DNA from 2 places in the Streptomyces sp. NPDC015131 genome. Region 1 is predicted to be linked to the other one. Evidence: riboswitches for the same ligand, from Rfam matches in the RefSeq annotation. Region 1 holds a riboswitch; the other holds the start of a gene.
What was found. Region 1 has a riboswitch for glycine ahead of gcvT (glycine cleavage system aminomethyltransferase GcvT). Riboswitches for the same ligand answer to the same signal wherever they lie in the genome.
Positions count from the first base shown of each region.

Region 2: linked by a shared signal. The riboswitch ahead of gcvP (aminomethyl-transferring glycine dehydrogenase) and the one ahead of gcvT (glycine cleavage system aminomethyltransferase GcvT) in region 1 are both predicted to bind glycine.

Region 1 covers NZ_JBIBVB010000003.1:57,895-64,984, reverse strand. Annotated here, with positions in the region: gene ACF08D_RS11705 (L-serine ammonia-lyase) at 1-636, opposite strand, end outside; gene glyA (serine hydroxymethyltransferase) at 826-2,085, opposite strand; gene gcvH (glycine cleavage system protein GcvH) at 2,098-2,475, opposite strand; gene gcvT (glycine cleavage system aminomethyltransferase GcvT) at 2,552-3,667, opposite strand; glycine riboswitch at 3,830-3,921, opposite strand; gene ACF08D_RS11685 (AAA family ATPase) at 4,093-4,770, shown strand; gene ACF08D_RS11680 (enhanced serine sensitivity protein SseB) at 4,877-5,617, shown strand; gene ACF08D_RS11675 (enhanced serine sensitivity protein SseB C-terminal domain-containing protein) at 5,654-6,433, shown strand; gene ACF08D_RS11670 (ABC transporter permease) at 6,716-7,090, shown strand, end outside.
Region 2 covers NZ_JBIBVB010000004.1:885,505-892,594, reverse strand. Annotated here, with positions in the region: gene ACF08D_RS20130 (bifunctional nuclease family protein) at 1-448, shown strand, start outside; gene ACF08D_RS20125 (MerR family transcriptional regulator) at 661-1,314, shown strand; gene ACF08D_RS20120 (DNA polymerase IV) at 1,423-2,943, shown strand; gene ACF08D_RS20115 (PRC-barrel domain-containing protein) at 3,187-3,552, opposite strand; glycine riboswitch at 3,667-3,766, shown strand; gene gcvP (aminomethyl-transferring glycine dehydrogenase) at 3,946-6,831, shown strand.

The DNA.
Region 1 (7,090 bases):
CGCCCGGATCTCCTCCTCGGAGCGCCACGCCTTCTCGTTCTCCAGCATCAGCGCGGAGATCGACAGGCCGGTCTCCCGGGTGAGCCGCAGCAGCTCGTCACCGGTGCGGAAGGGGTGCTTCAGCACGGTGTCGTCGGGGACGATCGGGTTCTGCCCCTCCACCGCGTCCTCGTCGACCACGAAACCGCCGCCGACCGAGTAGTACGTCTTCTCCAGCAGGGTCGCGCCGTCGGCGTCGTACGCCCACAGGGTCATGCCGTTGGCGTGGTAGGGCAGCGCCTTGCGGCGGTGCAGCACCAGGTCCTCGTCGAAGTCGAAGGGGATCTCGTGGGCGCCGAGCAGGCTGATCCGCTTCTCCGCCTTGATCCGCTCGACCTTGTCGTCGGCGGACTCCACGTCGACCGTGCGGGGCGAGTCGCCCTCCAGGCCCAGCAGGACGGCCTTGGGCGTGCCGTGGCCGTGGCCGGTGGCGCCGAGCGAGCCGTACAGCTCCGCCCGGACGGAGGCGGTCGGGGCCAGCAGGCCCTCGTTCTTCAGCCGGCGGGCGAACATCCGGGCCGCGCGCATGGGGCCGACCGTGTGGGAGCTGGACGGGCCGATGCCGATCGAGAACAGGTCGAAGACCGAGATGGCCACGGGGAACTCCTTGGTGGGAAGACGTCGCTGTCTGCCGGGGTGGTGCAGGAACAACGGGTGGGGCGGCTGGGCACGGGGATGGCGGGTGGGGGGTGCGGGGTGGGGGCAAGGAACGGGGCACCGCACTCACTCTTCAGTGTGCGCGGTGCCCCGCAGTCCAGTCTGTTACGTGCGTAACGTCTATGAATGTTACAGACCGGGGTAAAGAGGGTGCTTCGCGGCGAGCGCGGAGACCCGGGCCTTGAGCGCGTCCGCGTCGTACGACGGCTTCAGCGCCTCGGCGATGATGTCGGCGACCTCGGCGAAGTCCTCGGCCTGGAAGCCGCGGGTGGCCAGCGCCGGGGTGCCGATCCGCAGGCCCGAGGTGACCATCGGGGGCCGCGGGTCGTTCGGGATCGCGTTGCGGTTGACGGTGATGCCGACCTCGTGGAGCCGGTCCTCGGCCTGCTGGCCGTCCAGCTCGCTGTTGCGCAGGTCGACCAGGACCAGGTGCACGTCGGTGCCGCCGGACAGCACCGAGACGCCGTGCTCCTTGACGTCGTCCGCGACCAGGCGCTCGGCCAGGATGCGGGCGCCGTCCAGGGTGCGCTGCTGGCGCTCCTTGAAGTCCTCGCTCGCCGCGATCTTGAACGAGACCGCCTTGGCGGCGATCACGTGCTCCAGCGGGCCGCCCTGCTGGCCGGGGAAGACCGCGGAGTTGATCTTCTTGGCGAGGTCGGCCGTGCACATGATCACGCCACCGCGCGGGCCGCCCAGCGTCTTGTGGGTCGTGGTGGTGGTCACGTGGGCGTGCGGCACCGGGTTGGGGTGCAGACCGGCGGCGACGAGACCCGCGAAGTGGGCCATGTCGACCATCAGGTACGCGCCGACCTCGTCCGCGATCCGGCGGAAGGCGGCGAAGTCCAGCTGGCGCGGGTAGGCGGACCAGCCGGCGACGATCAGCTTCGGCTTGGACTCCTTGGCCAGGCGCTCGACCTCGGCCATGTCGACCTGGCCCGTCGCGTCGTCGACGTGGTACGCGACGACGTTGTAGAGCTTGCCGGAGAAATTGATCTTCATGCCGTGGGTCAGGTGACCGCCGTGGGCCAGGTTGAGGCCCATGATCGTGTCGCCCGGCTTCAGCAGCGCGAACATGGCGGCGGCGTTCGCCTGGGCGCCCGAGTGCGGCTGGACGTTGGCGTGCTCCGCGCCGAAGAGCTCCTTGATGCGGTCGATGGCGATCTGCTCGACCACGTCGACGTGCTCGCAGCCGCCGTAGTAGCGGCGGCCGGGGTAGCCCTCGGCGTACTTGTTGGTCAGGACGGAGCCCTGGGCCTCCATGACCGCGACCGGAGCGAAGTTCTCCGAGGCGATCATCTCGAGGGTGGACTGCTGGCGGTGGAGCTCGGCGTCGACGGCGGCGGCGACGTCCGGGTCCAGCTCATGGAGAGGGGTGTTCAGAAGCGACATCGGAAAAGGTCCTTAGCTGCCGGAGAACTGGGTGTACTCGTCGGCGGAGAGCAGGTCCTCCGGCTCGTCCGTGACGCGTACCTTGAACAGCCAGCCGCCCTCGAACGGGGCGGTGTTCACCAGCGACGGGTCGTCGACGACGTCCTGGTTCGCCTCGACGACCTCGCCGGTCACCGGGGAGTACAGGTCGCTGACGGACTTGGTCGACTCCAGCTCGCCGCAGGTCTCGCCCGCGGTCACCGTGTCACCGACCGCGGGGAGCTGGACGTACACGACGTCGCCCAGGGCGTTCGCCGCGTGCTCCGTGATGCCGACCACCGACACGCCGTCCTCGGCGGCCGACAGCCACTCGTGCTCCTTGCTGTAGCGAAGCTGCTGGGGGTTGCTCATGACGCAAATTCTCCTGTACGCGGGGGAGTGCTGGTGCACGGGGTGGACGGGACGGACGGACGGGTGGTGCGGGCGATCACTTCTGGCGCTTGTAGAAGGGAAGCGCCACGACCTCGTACGGCTCATGAGTACCGCGGATGTCGACCCCGACCCCCCCGGTGCCCGGCGCGGCGTGCGCGGCGTCGACGTACGCCATGGCGATCGGCCGGCCCAGCGTCGGCGACGGCGCGCCCGAGGTGACCTCGCCGATCACCGTGCCGTCCGCGACGACGGACATCCCGGCGCGCGGCACCCGGCGGCCCTCGGCGATCAGGCCCACGAGCCGGCGCGGCGGGGCGGCCTGCGCCCGCTCGGCGGCGGCCTCCAGGGCCCGGCGGCCCACGAAGTCGCCCTCCTTCTCGAACTTGACCACCCGGCCCAGGCCCGCGTCGAACGGGGTCAGCGACGTCGTCAGCTCGTGCCCGTACAGCGGCATGCCCGCCTCCAGGCGCAGCGTGTCGCGGCAGGACAGGCCGCAGGGGATCAGGCCCACCGGGGTGCCCGCCTCCAGCAGCGCCTGCCACAGCTTCTCGGCGTGCTGCGGCTCCACGAACAGCTCGAAGCCGTCCTCCCCGGTGTAGCCCGTGCGGGCGATCAGCGCGGGGACGCCCGCGACCGTGCCCGGCAGGCCCGCGTAGTACTTCAGCCCGTCCAGGTCGGCGTCGGTCAGCGACTTCAGGATGCCGGGCGACTCCGGGCCCTGCACGGCCAGCAGCGCGTACGCCTCGCGGTCGTCCCGCACCACGGCGTCGAACCCGGCGGCGCGGGCGGTGAGCGCGTCCAGCACGGTCTGCGCGTTCGAGGCGTTGGCGACGACCATGTACTCGGTCTCACCGAGCCGGTACACGATCAGGTCGTCGAGGATGCCGCCGTCCTCCTGGCAGATCATCGTGTAGCGGGCGCGGCCGACGCCGACGCTGCCGATGTTGCCGACGAGCGCGAAGTCCAGCAGGGCCGCCGCCTGCGGCCCGGTCACGGTGATCTCCCCCATGTGGGAGAGGTCGAAGAGTCCGGCCCGCGTACGGACGGCGAGGTGCTCGTCGCGCTCGCTGCCGTACCGCAGCGGCATGTCCCAGCCCGCGAAGTCGGTCATGGTCGCGCCCAGCGCGCGATGCACGGCATCGAGGGCGGTCAGACGGGGGGCAGTGCTCATGGATATGGCTCCCAGGTCCCAGGACGGGCATGGCTCGAAGACGGTCCTCCCCATCTGTCATCGGAACCTGAGAGGTTCACCGTGACCTCGTGTCCACCGGGACGGAGGCATCGGCTTGCACCTTGGGTGGAGCCGCCGGGGCGGCCCGCTTTTCAGATCTGCCTCATCCACGCGGTACGGGGCCTGAGAGATTCAAGGGAGGAACTTGCTCCTTCGGCGCCCGGGCGGACCCGGGACTCTCCCGCGCGGATTCAAACGGCCGGTATGCGGTTGTGCGCGCGACGGTGCCCGCCGGCGCGCACATCATTGCACGAGGGCCGTCCGCGGCAAATCGCTTGTGGCTTATTACCCGTTCTTTACACTTCTTGGGCAAGGGTCGGGTCGGCCGGTCCGGGCCCCGACACGCCTCAGCAGGGGGAGAAGCGATGACGTTGCAGCACGGCGGGGCGTACGCGACGACCGCGGGGGTGCCCGCGCAGCCGGGCCTGCCCGCGCGCGGCCGGGCGGCGGCCGGAGCGGCGGCCCGGCCGGTCGTGCGCGACCTGCGCGGCCGGGCCGGCCGCGGCCCCCGGGCGCTGACCTTCGCCGCCGGTGACCTGGTCGTCGTCTCGGGCCTGCCCGGCAGCGGCAAGTCCACCCTGATCGCCCGCGCGGCCCAGGGCCGCGGCATCGACTCGCAGGACGCCCGGGAGCGCTGGGAGCACCGGGTGCCCGGCTTCCTGCCGTACGCCGTCTACCGCCCCCTCGTCCGGCTCGCCCACTACGCCGGGCTGCGCCGCGAGCTGCGCGCCGGGCGGAGCGTCGTCGTCCACGACTGCGGCACCCAGGCGTGGGTGCGGCGCTGGCTGGCCCGCGAGGCCCGGCGGCGCGGCACCGCCCTGCACCTGCTGCTGCTGGACGTCACGCCCCGCACCGCCCGGGAGGGCCAGCGGGAGCGCGGACGGGGCGTGTCCGGGTACGCCTTCGCCCGGCACCGCAGGGCGGTCGGCCGGCTGGTGCGGGACGCCGAGCGGGGCGTCGTCCCGCGCGGTTGCGCCTCCACGGTGCTGCTGGACCGGCCGGCGGCCGGCGCGCTCGCCCGGATCGCGTTCCGGATCCACTGAGCCGCCGGCCCGCCGCGCCGCGTTAGGGTGCTGCGGGCGGCGCCGGGCGCACCGGGCGCGGCCGTACGCGGCACAGGCACACGCGCGGAAGGACCGGGGGGCACCAGTGGACACAGCATGGCCGGCCAATGAGCTGGAAGAGGTGCTCGCCGCCTCCCTCGGCAACCCCGCGGCCGGGGGCCGCCTCGTCGAGGTCCTGGGCCGCAGCCGCGTCTGGGTGCCCCTGCCCAAGGGTGGCGACCGCGACAGCCGCGACCTGGACCTGCCCACCCTGGAGATCGACGGCCAGGGGTACGTGCCCGTCTTCAGCTCCGAGACCCAGCTCGTGCAGTGCGCCGGCCCCCACATGCCGTACGCCGTCGCCCCGGCCGTCGAGTTCGCCCGCGGCCTGCCGCCGCAGCTCGGCATCGCCGTGAACCCCGGCGGAGCGGTCGGCGCCCCGCTGCCGCCGCCCGCCGTCGCCGAGCTGTGCCGCACCGGGCGCACCCCGCTGGACGGCCCGGCGAGCGGCGGCCGGGTACGCCTGTTCGAGCCGGACTGGCAGCAGGACCCGGTCGACCTCCTGTCGGCCGCCGCCGCCGAGTTCGACGCCACCGGCACCGTCCTCAGCGCCCGCCGGTGCCTCGCCAGCATCGAGGGCGACGACCCCGTCCTCTTCGTCGGCGTCCAGCTCTCCTCCTGGGAGGCCGCCGACCGTAACGTACCCATGGACGCCCTCGGCCGGGCGCTCGGCCGGGTGCGGGCGCCCTGGCCGGTCAACCTGGTCCTCCTCGACGTCGCGCAGGACCCGGTGGGCGACTGGATGCTGGAGAAGGTGCGCCCCTTCTACCGGCGCGGACACGCATAAGCTGGTCGGGTGGACGGAAGAGGGGCGGGATCCAGGGTGAGCGCGTCAGGCACCGCTGCGGCCGGACAGGTCGAGCACATGCTGAGCCAGGTGACGCCCGGCCGCTACGACGCGTACGAGGGGCTCCTGCACGCCCTCGCCGAGGGGCGGCTGTGGATGCTCCTCTGGCACGGCCGGGCCGGCTCGCCCGACGCCCAGTACGGGAACATGGAGGTCGACGGCCACGGGTACGCCCCCTGCGTCACCTCCGCCCAGGAGCTGGCCGCCTCCGGCTGGAACCGCGCCCACGAGGTGATCGACGGCCGCGACATCGCCCGCGCCCTCTACCCCGACCGCTGGGGCGTCTGGCTCAACCCGCACGCCCCCGGCGGCGGCGTCGGCATCCCCTGGCCCGACCTGCGCCGCATCGCCACCGGCCTCGACCGGATGCCCGCCGGGCCGCTGAAGCTGTCCGAACCGGGCATCCAGCTCCCGCAGTTCTACGCCCTGCTCACCCAGAACGCCCACCGCACCCCCGCCGTGCGCTCCCTGCGCCGCGCCTGGGTCCAGCCCGCGCTCGGCACGCCCTACCTGGCCATCGGCCTCGACCTGTACGACAGCGGCCAGGCGTCCGTGGACGCCGTGCACGCGATGATGCGCCAGTCCGTCGCCGCCGTCCCCGACGGCCTGCCCGTCTCCACCGTCGCCATGTCCGACGAGTACGACCCGGTCACCCTCTGGCTGCGGGCCAACGCCCGCCCCTTCTACGACCGCGAGGCCCACGCCACCGCGCCCGTCGTGCCCGGTACGGGGTACGGCTACCCGCCTCGCGGCTGACGTCCCCGCCTGTCCGGTTCGCTTCCATAGCGGGCGAGTTGGTCCGCTGAGCCGCTCCCCGGGTCCGGATAGCGGAAGGGCGCGACCCGCATCACGGTTGCGCAAACATTCCCGATGAGGGCTGGCGGGTGATCGTGAACCCATTGAAGACTCCCCCCAACCAGGGGGCGTCGCACATGCGTGCAGCGCATCCGCGCCTTCCCTGAACGGACCGCACCGCAGATCCGGGCGGCCCGTCGAGCACTGTCGGCGACCGTCGGCACGGGCGAGCCACGAGGGACGATGACCGCACCGATTGAGACCACCGGATCACAGGCCGAGGCCGCTCCCGAGGCCGTACTCGCAGGCGCCAAGTCCCAGCAGATCGAGGGACGTTCACTCGGCCAGATCGCCTGGACCCGCTTCAAGCGGGACAAACTGGCGGTCACCGGCGGAGTGGTCGTCGTCCTGCTCATCCTGATCGCCGTGCTCTCCCGGCCGATCCAGTCGCTGCTGGGCCTGGACCCGAACGCCTTCCAGCAGGACCTGGTCGACCCCAACACCTCGCTCCCCAAGGGCGGGTTCGGCGGGATGAGCTGGGACCACCCGCTGGGCGTCGACCCCAAGTTCGGCCGCGACATCCTGGCGCGCATCCTGGAGGGGTCCTGGGTCTCGCTG
Region 2 (7,090 bases), on a different contig from region 1:
CCGGGTGGAAATGCCGTCCAACCAGCCGATCGTGCTCCTGCGTGAAGTGGGAGGCGACCGGTACCTCCCGATTTGGATCGGACCGGGTGAGGCCACGGCGATCGCCTTCGCGCAGCAGGGGATGGCCCCCGCTCGGCCGCTCACTCATGACCTTTTCAAGGACGTGCTCGAGGCCGTGGGCCAGGAGCTGACCGAGGTCCGCATCACGGACCTCCGGGAAGGCGTCTTCTACGCGGAGCTGGTCTTCGCCAGTGGCGTGGAGGTGAGCGCGAGGCCGTCCGACGCCATAGCGCTGGCCCTGCGCACCGGGACGCCGATCTACGGCAGCGACGGCGTGCTGGACGACGCCGGGATCGCGATTCCGGACGAGCAGGAGGACGAGGTGGAGAAGTTCCGCGAGTTCCTCGACCAGATCTCGCCCGAGGACTTCGGCACCAGCAGCCAGTGAGCCGTACGGCCCGCCGCTGACCCCCCTGCCGCTCTGCCAGGAGCCCCCTGGCGGCGTCTGAAGCCCAATCGGCTTGACCTACCCGCTTTCGGGATACGGGAAACCACTCTCAGGGTGATTATCACTCGGCGTGCCGAGTGTGGCGATCGTTGACGCACCCCTGGTGACTGCCTACCGTCGACATGGCAGGTCAAGGACGGAGGGTCGGCGTGATGAGCAGCGGCGACGGTGCGACTGGGGGCCTCCCCGGACGAAGTCTGGGGAAGAGCGGGCCGTATCCGCTTCACGGGGGTGCGGCCGGACCGGCGCGCATGCACGAGGCCGATCGGGTGCGTGACGAGGGGGCTTCCGGCGACGCCGAGGAGGCCGGCGAGACGGTCGGCTACCGGGGACCCACCGCGTGCGCCGCGGCGGGGATCACCTACCGGCAGCTCGACTACTGGGCCCGTACCGGGCTGGTCGAGCCGAGCGTGCGGCCCGCCTACGGGTCGGGGACGCAGCGGCTGTACAGCTTCCGCGACGTCGTGGTCCTCAAGATCGTCAAGCGCTTCCTCGACACGGGTGTCGCCCTGCAGAACATCCGCGCGGCCGTGCAGCACCTCCGGGCGCGCGGCTTTCGCGACCTGGAGCGCATGACGCTGATGAGCGACGGCGCGACCGTCTACGAGTGCTCCTCGCCCGACGAGGTCGTCGACCTGCTCCAGGGTGGCCAGGGGGTCTTCGGGATCGCCGTGGGCGTGGTCTGGCGGGACGTGGAGGCGGCGCTGTCGCAGCTCCACGGGGAGCGCGTGGACACCGGGGAGACCCTGGTCGGGCACAACCCGACGGACGAGCTGGCGCGCCGGCGCCGTGACCGGGCCGTCTGAGCCCGCCGTGCCCGTCCTCGGACCGCGTGCGCGGCTGTCGGCCGCCCGAGGCCGGGGTCCGCACGTCTGTGCGAGCGATTGTCAGTGGCGTAGGGCAGCATCGGTGATGTGAGACCAGCGCCGACGATCCTGCATCTGGACATGGATGCCTTCTTCGCCGCCGCCGAGCAGGCGACGAAGCCGAGTCTGCGCGGAAAGCCGGTGGTCGTGGGCGGCCTGGGCCCGCGTGGTGTGGTCGCCACCGCCTCGTACGAGGCCCGGCGGTTCGGGGTGCACTCGGCGATGCCGATGGCCCAGGCGCGCCGGCTGGCGCCGAACGCCGCGTATCTGGTGCCGCGCTTCTCGCTCTACCGCTCGGTGAGCGACCGGGTCATGGAGCTGCTGCGGGAGCTGTCGCCGCTCGTGGAGCCGCTGAGCCTCGACGAGGCGTTCGTCGACCTGGAGGCCGGAGGGTGCGCCTTCGACGCGGCGGGCGCGCGGGCGGCCGGGGAGCGGCTGCGCGCCGACATCCGGGCGGTGACGGGGCTGACCGGCTCGGTGGGGCTCGCCGGCTCCAAGATGATCGCCAAGATCGCGTCCGAGGAGGCCAAGCCCGACGGCCTGGTGATGATCGCACCGGGCACGGAGCGGGAGCTGCTGGGGCCCAAGTCGGTGCGCATTCTGCCGGGCGTGGGGCCCGCCACCGGGGAGCATCTGCGGCGCGCCGGCATGACGACGGTCGCGGACCTGGCGGCGGCGGGGGAGGACGAGCTGGTCCGGCTCCTGGGGAAGGCCCATGGCGAGTCCCTGTACCGGATGGCGCTGGGGTACGACGACCGGCCGGTCGTCGCGGAGCGGGATGCCAAGTCGGTGTCGGTGGAGGACACCTTCGACGTGGACCTGCACGACCGGGTGCGGGTGCGGACCGAGGTGGAGCGGCTGGCCGAGCGGTGTGTGCAGCGCCTGCGGAGCGCGGGACGCTCGGGGCGGACGGTGGTGCTGAAGGTGCGGAGGTACGACTTCTCGACGCTGACGCGCTCCGAGACGCTGCGTGGCCCGACGGACGACCCGGTGGTGGTGCGGGAGGCCGCGGCGCGGCTGCTGGAGGCGGTGGACACCACGGGCGGTGTCCGGCTGCTGGGCGTGGGGGTGTCGGGGCTCGCGGACTACACCCAGGAGGACCTGTTCGCCCAGGCCGCCGCGGAGAAGGCGCCCCCCGCCGCTCCGGGGCCGTCGGCGGAGGCGGCGGGTGGCCTGGGTGCGGGCAAGCCGGGTGCGGGCGGCCGGGCGCTGGTCGTGGCGTCCGGCGGTGGCACGGAGGCCCCTGGCGCGGACGGTCCGCCGGTGGGCGTCGCGGGTGCGGCCGGGCCCGGCCGGGAGCCGCCGACTGGGGCGGCCGTGGGCGCGGAGGGCGCGGCCGGTCCCGGGGGGCCGGGCGCGGAGGGGGGCGGGCGGAGATGGGCCGCCGGACAGGACGTACGGCACACCGAGTACGGCCCCGGGTGGGTGCAGGGGAGCGGGCTGGGGCGGGTGACCGTGCGGTTCGAGGAGCCGGGGTCGCCCCCGGGGCGGGTGCGGACCTTCCGGGCGGACGACCCGGAGCTGGCCCCGTCGGACCCGCTGCCCCTGGTACCGGGTCGGTCGTCGTGACGGGTGGCGCCCGCGGTTGGTCGTCGTGACCGGTGGTGCCCGCGGTTGGTCGTCGTGGCCGGTCGTACCGGCGGTTGGTCATCGTGGCCGGTGGTGCCCGCGGTTGGTGGGCGTGGCCGGTGGTGCCCGCGGTGGGTCGTCGTGGCCGGTCGTACCGGCGGCTGGTCGTGGTGACCGGTCGTACCGGGTCCGTCGTCCTGGCCGTCGTCCCGCGGTTGGTCGTCGTGGCCGTCGTACCTGTGGTCAGTCGTCGTGACCGGCTATCGTCCCGAAGTCGCGGTCGGCGGCGGGCGGGGGCGGAAGCGCGATGCCGTAGTGGTGGTAGAGCTGGACCTCCTGCTCGGGCGACAGATGGCGGCCGACGCCGAAGTCGGGGGCGTCCTTGATCAGGGCGCGCTCGTATGGGACGTGCAGGCCGTCGTCCGCGAGGTCGCTGGGCTCCAGGGGGACGAAGGCGTCACGGCTGAACAGGCCCGTGCGGACGGCGGCCCACTCCGGGACGCCGGTCGCGTCGTCCAGGTACACCTCGTCGATGGTGCCGATCTTGTTGCCGTCGCGGTCGAACGCCTTGCGGCCGATCAGGCTGCGCGGGTCGATGTCGGTCTGCACGGTCCCTCCAACGGGTCGCAACCGCTGCGTCAAACACTACGAAAGTGCACTTCGGTGACGTCGGCCACTCGAGGGATCCGCGAGGGACCGCGCTGGTAGGCTGGCTACGGCCGCTGACCCCGTGCGGGAGAGTCCTCCGGAGAAACCTTTCGGAGGCGCCGAAGGAGCAAATCCTCCCCGGAATCTCTCAGGCACCCGGTACCGCACGGACGAGGTCACTCTGGAAAGCAGGGCGGGCGTCGGACGGCATCCGCCCTCACCGACGGTGAAAGCCGGCCCGCCCCTCGGGGAGGTCCGGTGAAGCTCTCAGGTCGAGATGACAGAGGGGGAGGCCGTCCGGGCACCCGCGCCGCGGTGCCCCTCGCAGGTCGCATCGACCAGGAGGCCCCCGCCATGACCGCCAACCGCACTCCGCTCTCCGTACTCGAACAGGGCATCCCGTTCGAGCAGCGGCACATCGGGCCCGACGACGAGGCCCGCGCCAAGATGCTCGCGCAGGTCGGCTACGGTTCGCTCGACGAGCTCACGGCTGCCGCGGTCCCGGATGTCATCAAGAGCGCCGGCGCCCTCGGGCTGCCCGACGCGCGCACCGAGGCGGAGGTGCTGGCCGAACTCCGTTCGCTGGCCGACCGCAACCAGGTCCTCGCGCCCATGATCGGTCTCGGCTACCACGGCACCTTCACGCCGCCGGTGATCCTGCGCAACGTCATGGAGAACCCGGCCTGGTACACCGCGTACACGCCGTACCAGCCGGAGATCTCCCAGGGCCGCCTGGAGGCCCTGCTCAACTTCCAGACCATGGTCGCCGACCTGACCGGGCTGCCCACCTCCGGCGCCTCGCTGCTCGACGAGGGCACCGCGGCCGCCGAGGCCATGTCGCTGGCCCGCCGGGTCGGCAAGGTCAAGAACGGTGTCTTCCTGGTCGACGCCGACGCGCTGCCCCAGACCGTCGCCGTCATCCAGACCCGCGCCGAGCCGACCGGTGTCGAGGTCGTCGTCGCCGACCTGAGCGAGGGCATCCCCGCCGAGGTGGCCAAGCGCGGCGTGTTCGGCGTGCTGCTCCAGTACCCGGGTGCCTCCGGTGCCGTCCGGGACATCAAGGCCGTCATCGACCAGGCGCACGAGCTGGGCGCGATCGTCACCGTCGCCGCCGACCTGCTGGCGCTGACCCTGCTCACCTCGCCCGGCGAGCTGGGCGCCGACATCGCGGTCGGCACCACCCAGCGCTTCGGCGTCCCCATGGGCTTCGGCGGCCCGCACGCCGGGTACATGGCCGTCCGCGACACCTACGCCCGCAGCCTGCCCGGCCGGCTCGTCGGCGTCTCCGTGGACGCCGACGGTGACAAGGCGTACCGCCTGGCCCTCCAGACCCGCGAGCAGCACATCCGCCGCGAGAAGGCCACCAGCAACATCTGCACCGCGCAGGTGCTGCTCGCCGTGATGGCGGGCATGTACGCCGTCTACCACGGCCCCGAGGGCCTGAAGACGATCGCCCGGCGCACCCACCGGTACGCCGTCGTCCTGGCGGAGGGTCTGCGCGCGGGCGGTGTGGAGGTCGTGCACGGCGCGTTCTTCGACACCGTGACCGTCCGCGTCCCCGGCCGGGCCGCCGAGGCGGTCGCCGCCGCCCGGGAGAACGGGGTGAACCTCCGCCTCGTCGACGCCGACCACGTCTCCGCCGCCTGCGACGAGACCACCGGGCGCGCGCAGATCGCCGCCGTGTGGGACGCCTTCGGCGTGACGGGCGACATCGAGGCGCTGGACGCGTCCACCGACGACGTGCTGCCCGCGGCGCTGCTGCGCTCCGACGCGTACCTCACCCACCCCGTCTTCCACGCGCACCGCTCCGAGACCGCGATGCTGCGCTACCTGCGCAAGCTCGCCGACCGCGACTACGCGCTGGACCGCGGCATGATCCCGCTCGGCTCCTGCACCATGAAGCTGAACGCGACCACCGAGATGGAGCCGGTGACCTGGCCCGAGTTCGGCCAGATCCACCCCTTCGCGCCGGTCGACCAGGCGCAGGGCTACCTGACCCTGATCCGCGAGCTGGAGGAGCGCCTCGCCGAGGTCACCGGCTACGACAAGGTCTCCATCCAGCCCAACGCCGGCTCGCAGGGCGAGCTGGCCGGGCTGCTCGCCGTCCGCGCGTACCACCGCGCCAACGGCGACACGCAGCGCACGGTCTGCCTCATCCCCTCCTCCGCGCACGGCACCAATGCCGCCAGCGCCGTGATGGCCGGGATGAAGGTCGTCGTCGTCAAGACGGCCGACGACGGCGAGATCGACGTCGAGGACCTGCGCGCCAAGATCGAGCAGTACCGCGACGAGCTGTCCGTGCTGATGATCACCTACCCGTCCACGCACGGGGTGTTCGAGGAGCACGTCGCCGACATCTGCGCCCAGGTGCACGAGGCGGGCGGCCAGGTGTACGTGGACGGCGCCAACCTCAACGCCCTGGTCGGCCTCGCGAAGCCGGGCCACTTCGGCGGTGACGTCTCGCACCTGAACCTGCACAAGACCTTCTGCATCCCGCACGGCGGCGGCGGCCCGGGCGTCGGCCCGGTCGGCGTGCGCGAGCACCTCGCCCCGTACCTGCCCAACCACCCGCTCCAGCCGAGCGCCGGCCCGGAGACCGGTGTCGGTCCCATCTCGGCCGCCCCGTGGGGCTCGGCGGGCATCCTGCCGATCTCCTGGGCGTACGTCCGGCTGATGGGCGGCGAGGGCCTCAAGCGCGCGACCCAGGTCGCCGTCCTCGCGGCCAACTACATCGCCAAGCGCCTGGAGCCGCACTACCCGGTGCTCTACACGGGCCCGGCCGGGCTGGTCGCCCACGAGTGCATCGTGGACCTCCGCCCGCTCGCCAAGGCGACCGGCGTCAGCGTCGACGACATCGCCAAGCGCCTGATCGACTACGGCTTCCACGCGCCCACCATGTCCTTCCCGGTGGCCGGCACACTGATGATCGAGCCGACCGAGAGCGAGGACCTGACCGAACTCGACCGCTTCTGCGACACGATGATCGCGATCCGGGCGGAGATCGAGAAGGTCGCCTCGGGCGAGTGGCCCGCCGACGACAACCCGCTGCGCAACGCCCCGCACACGGCGAACGCGCTGGGCGGCGAGTGGAACCACGCCTACAGCCGCGAGGAGGCCGTCTTCCCGGCCGGTGTCTCGGCCGCCGACAAGTACTGGCCGCCGGTGCGCCGCATCGACGGCGCGTTCGGCGACCGCAACCTGGTCTGCTCCTGCCCGCCCATGGACGAGTACGAGGGCTGACGGACCGACCCGCCGGGTCTCCGCCGAGCCCGGTGGAGACCCGGCGGGGCCGGCGTAGGGCCGGTGGACATGGCGTAGGACCGACGGGGTCGGCGTGGGGCCGACGGGGTCGGCCTAGGACCGGTGGACACGGCGTAGGCCGGTGGACACGCGGACCCGGTGGACATGGCGAAGGGCCGGTACGGATCTGGTGTCCGTACCGGCCCTTCGCCGTGCTCGCGGTGCTCGCGCGGTGGTACCCGTGCCCGCCCGTGCCTGG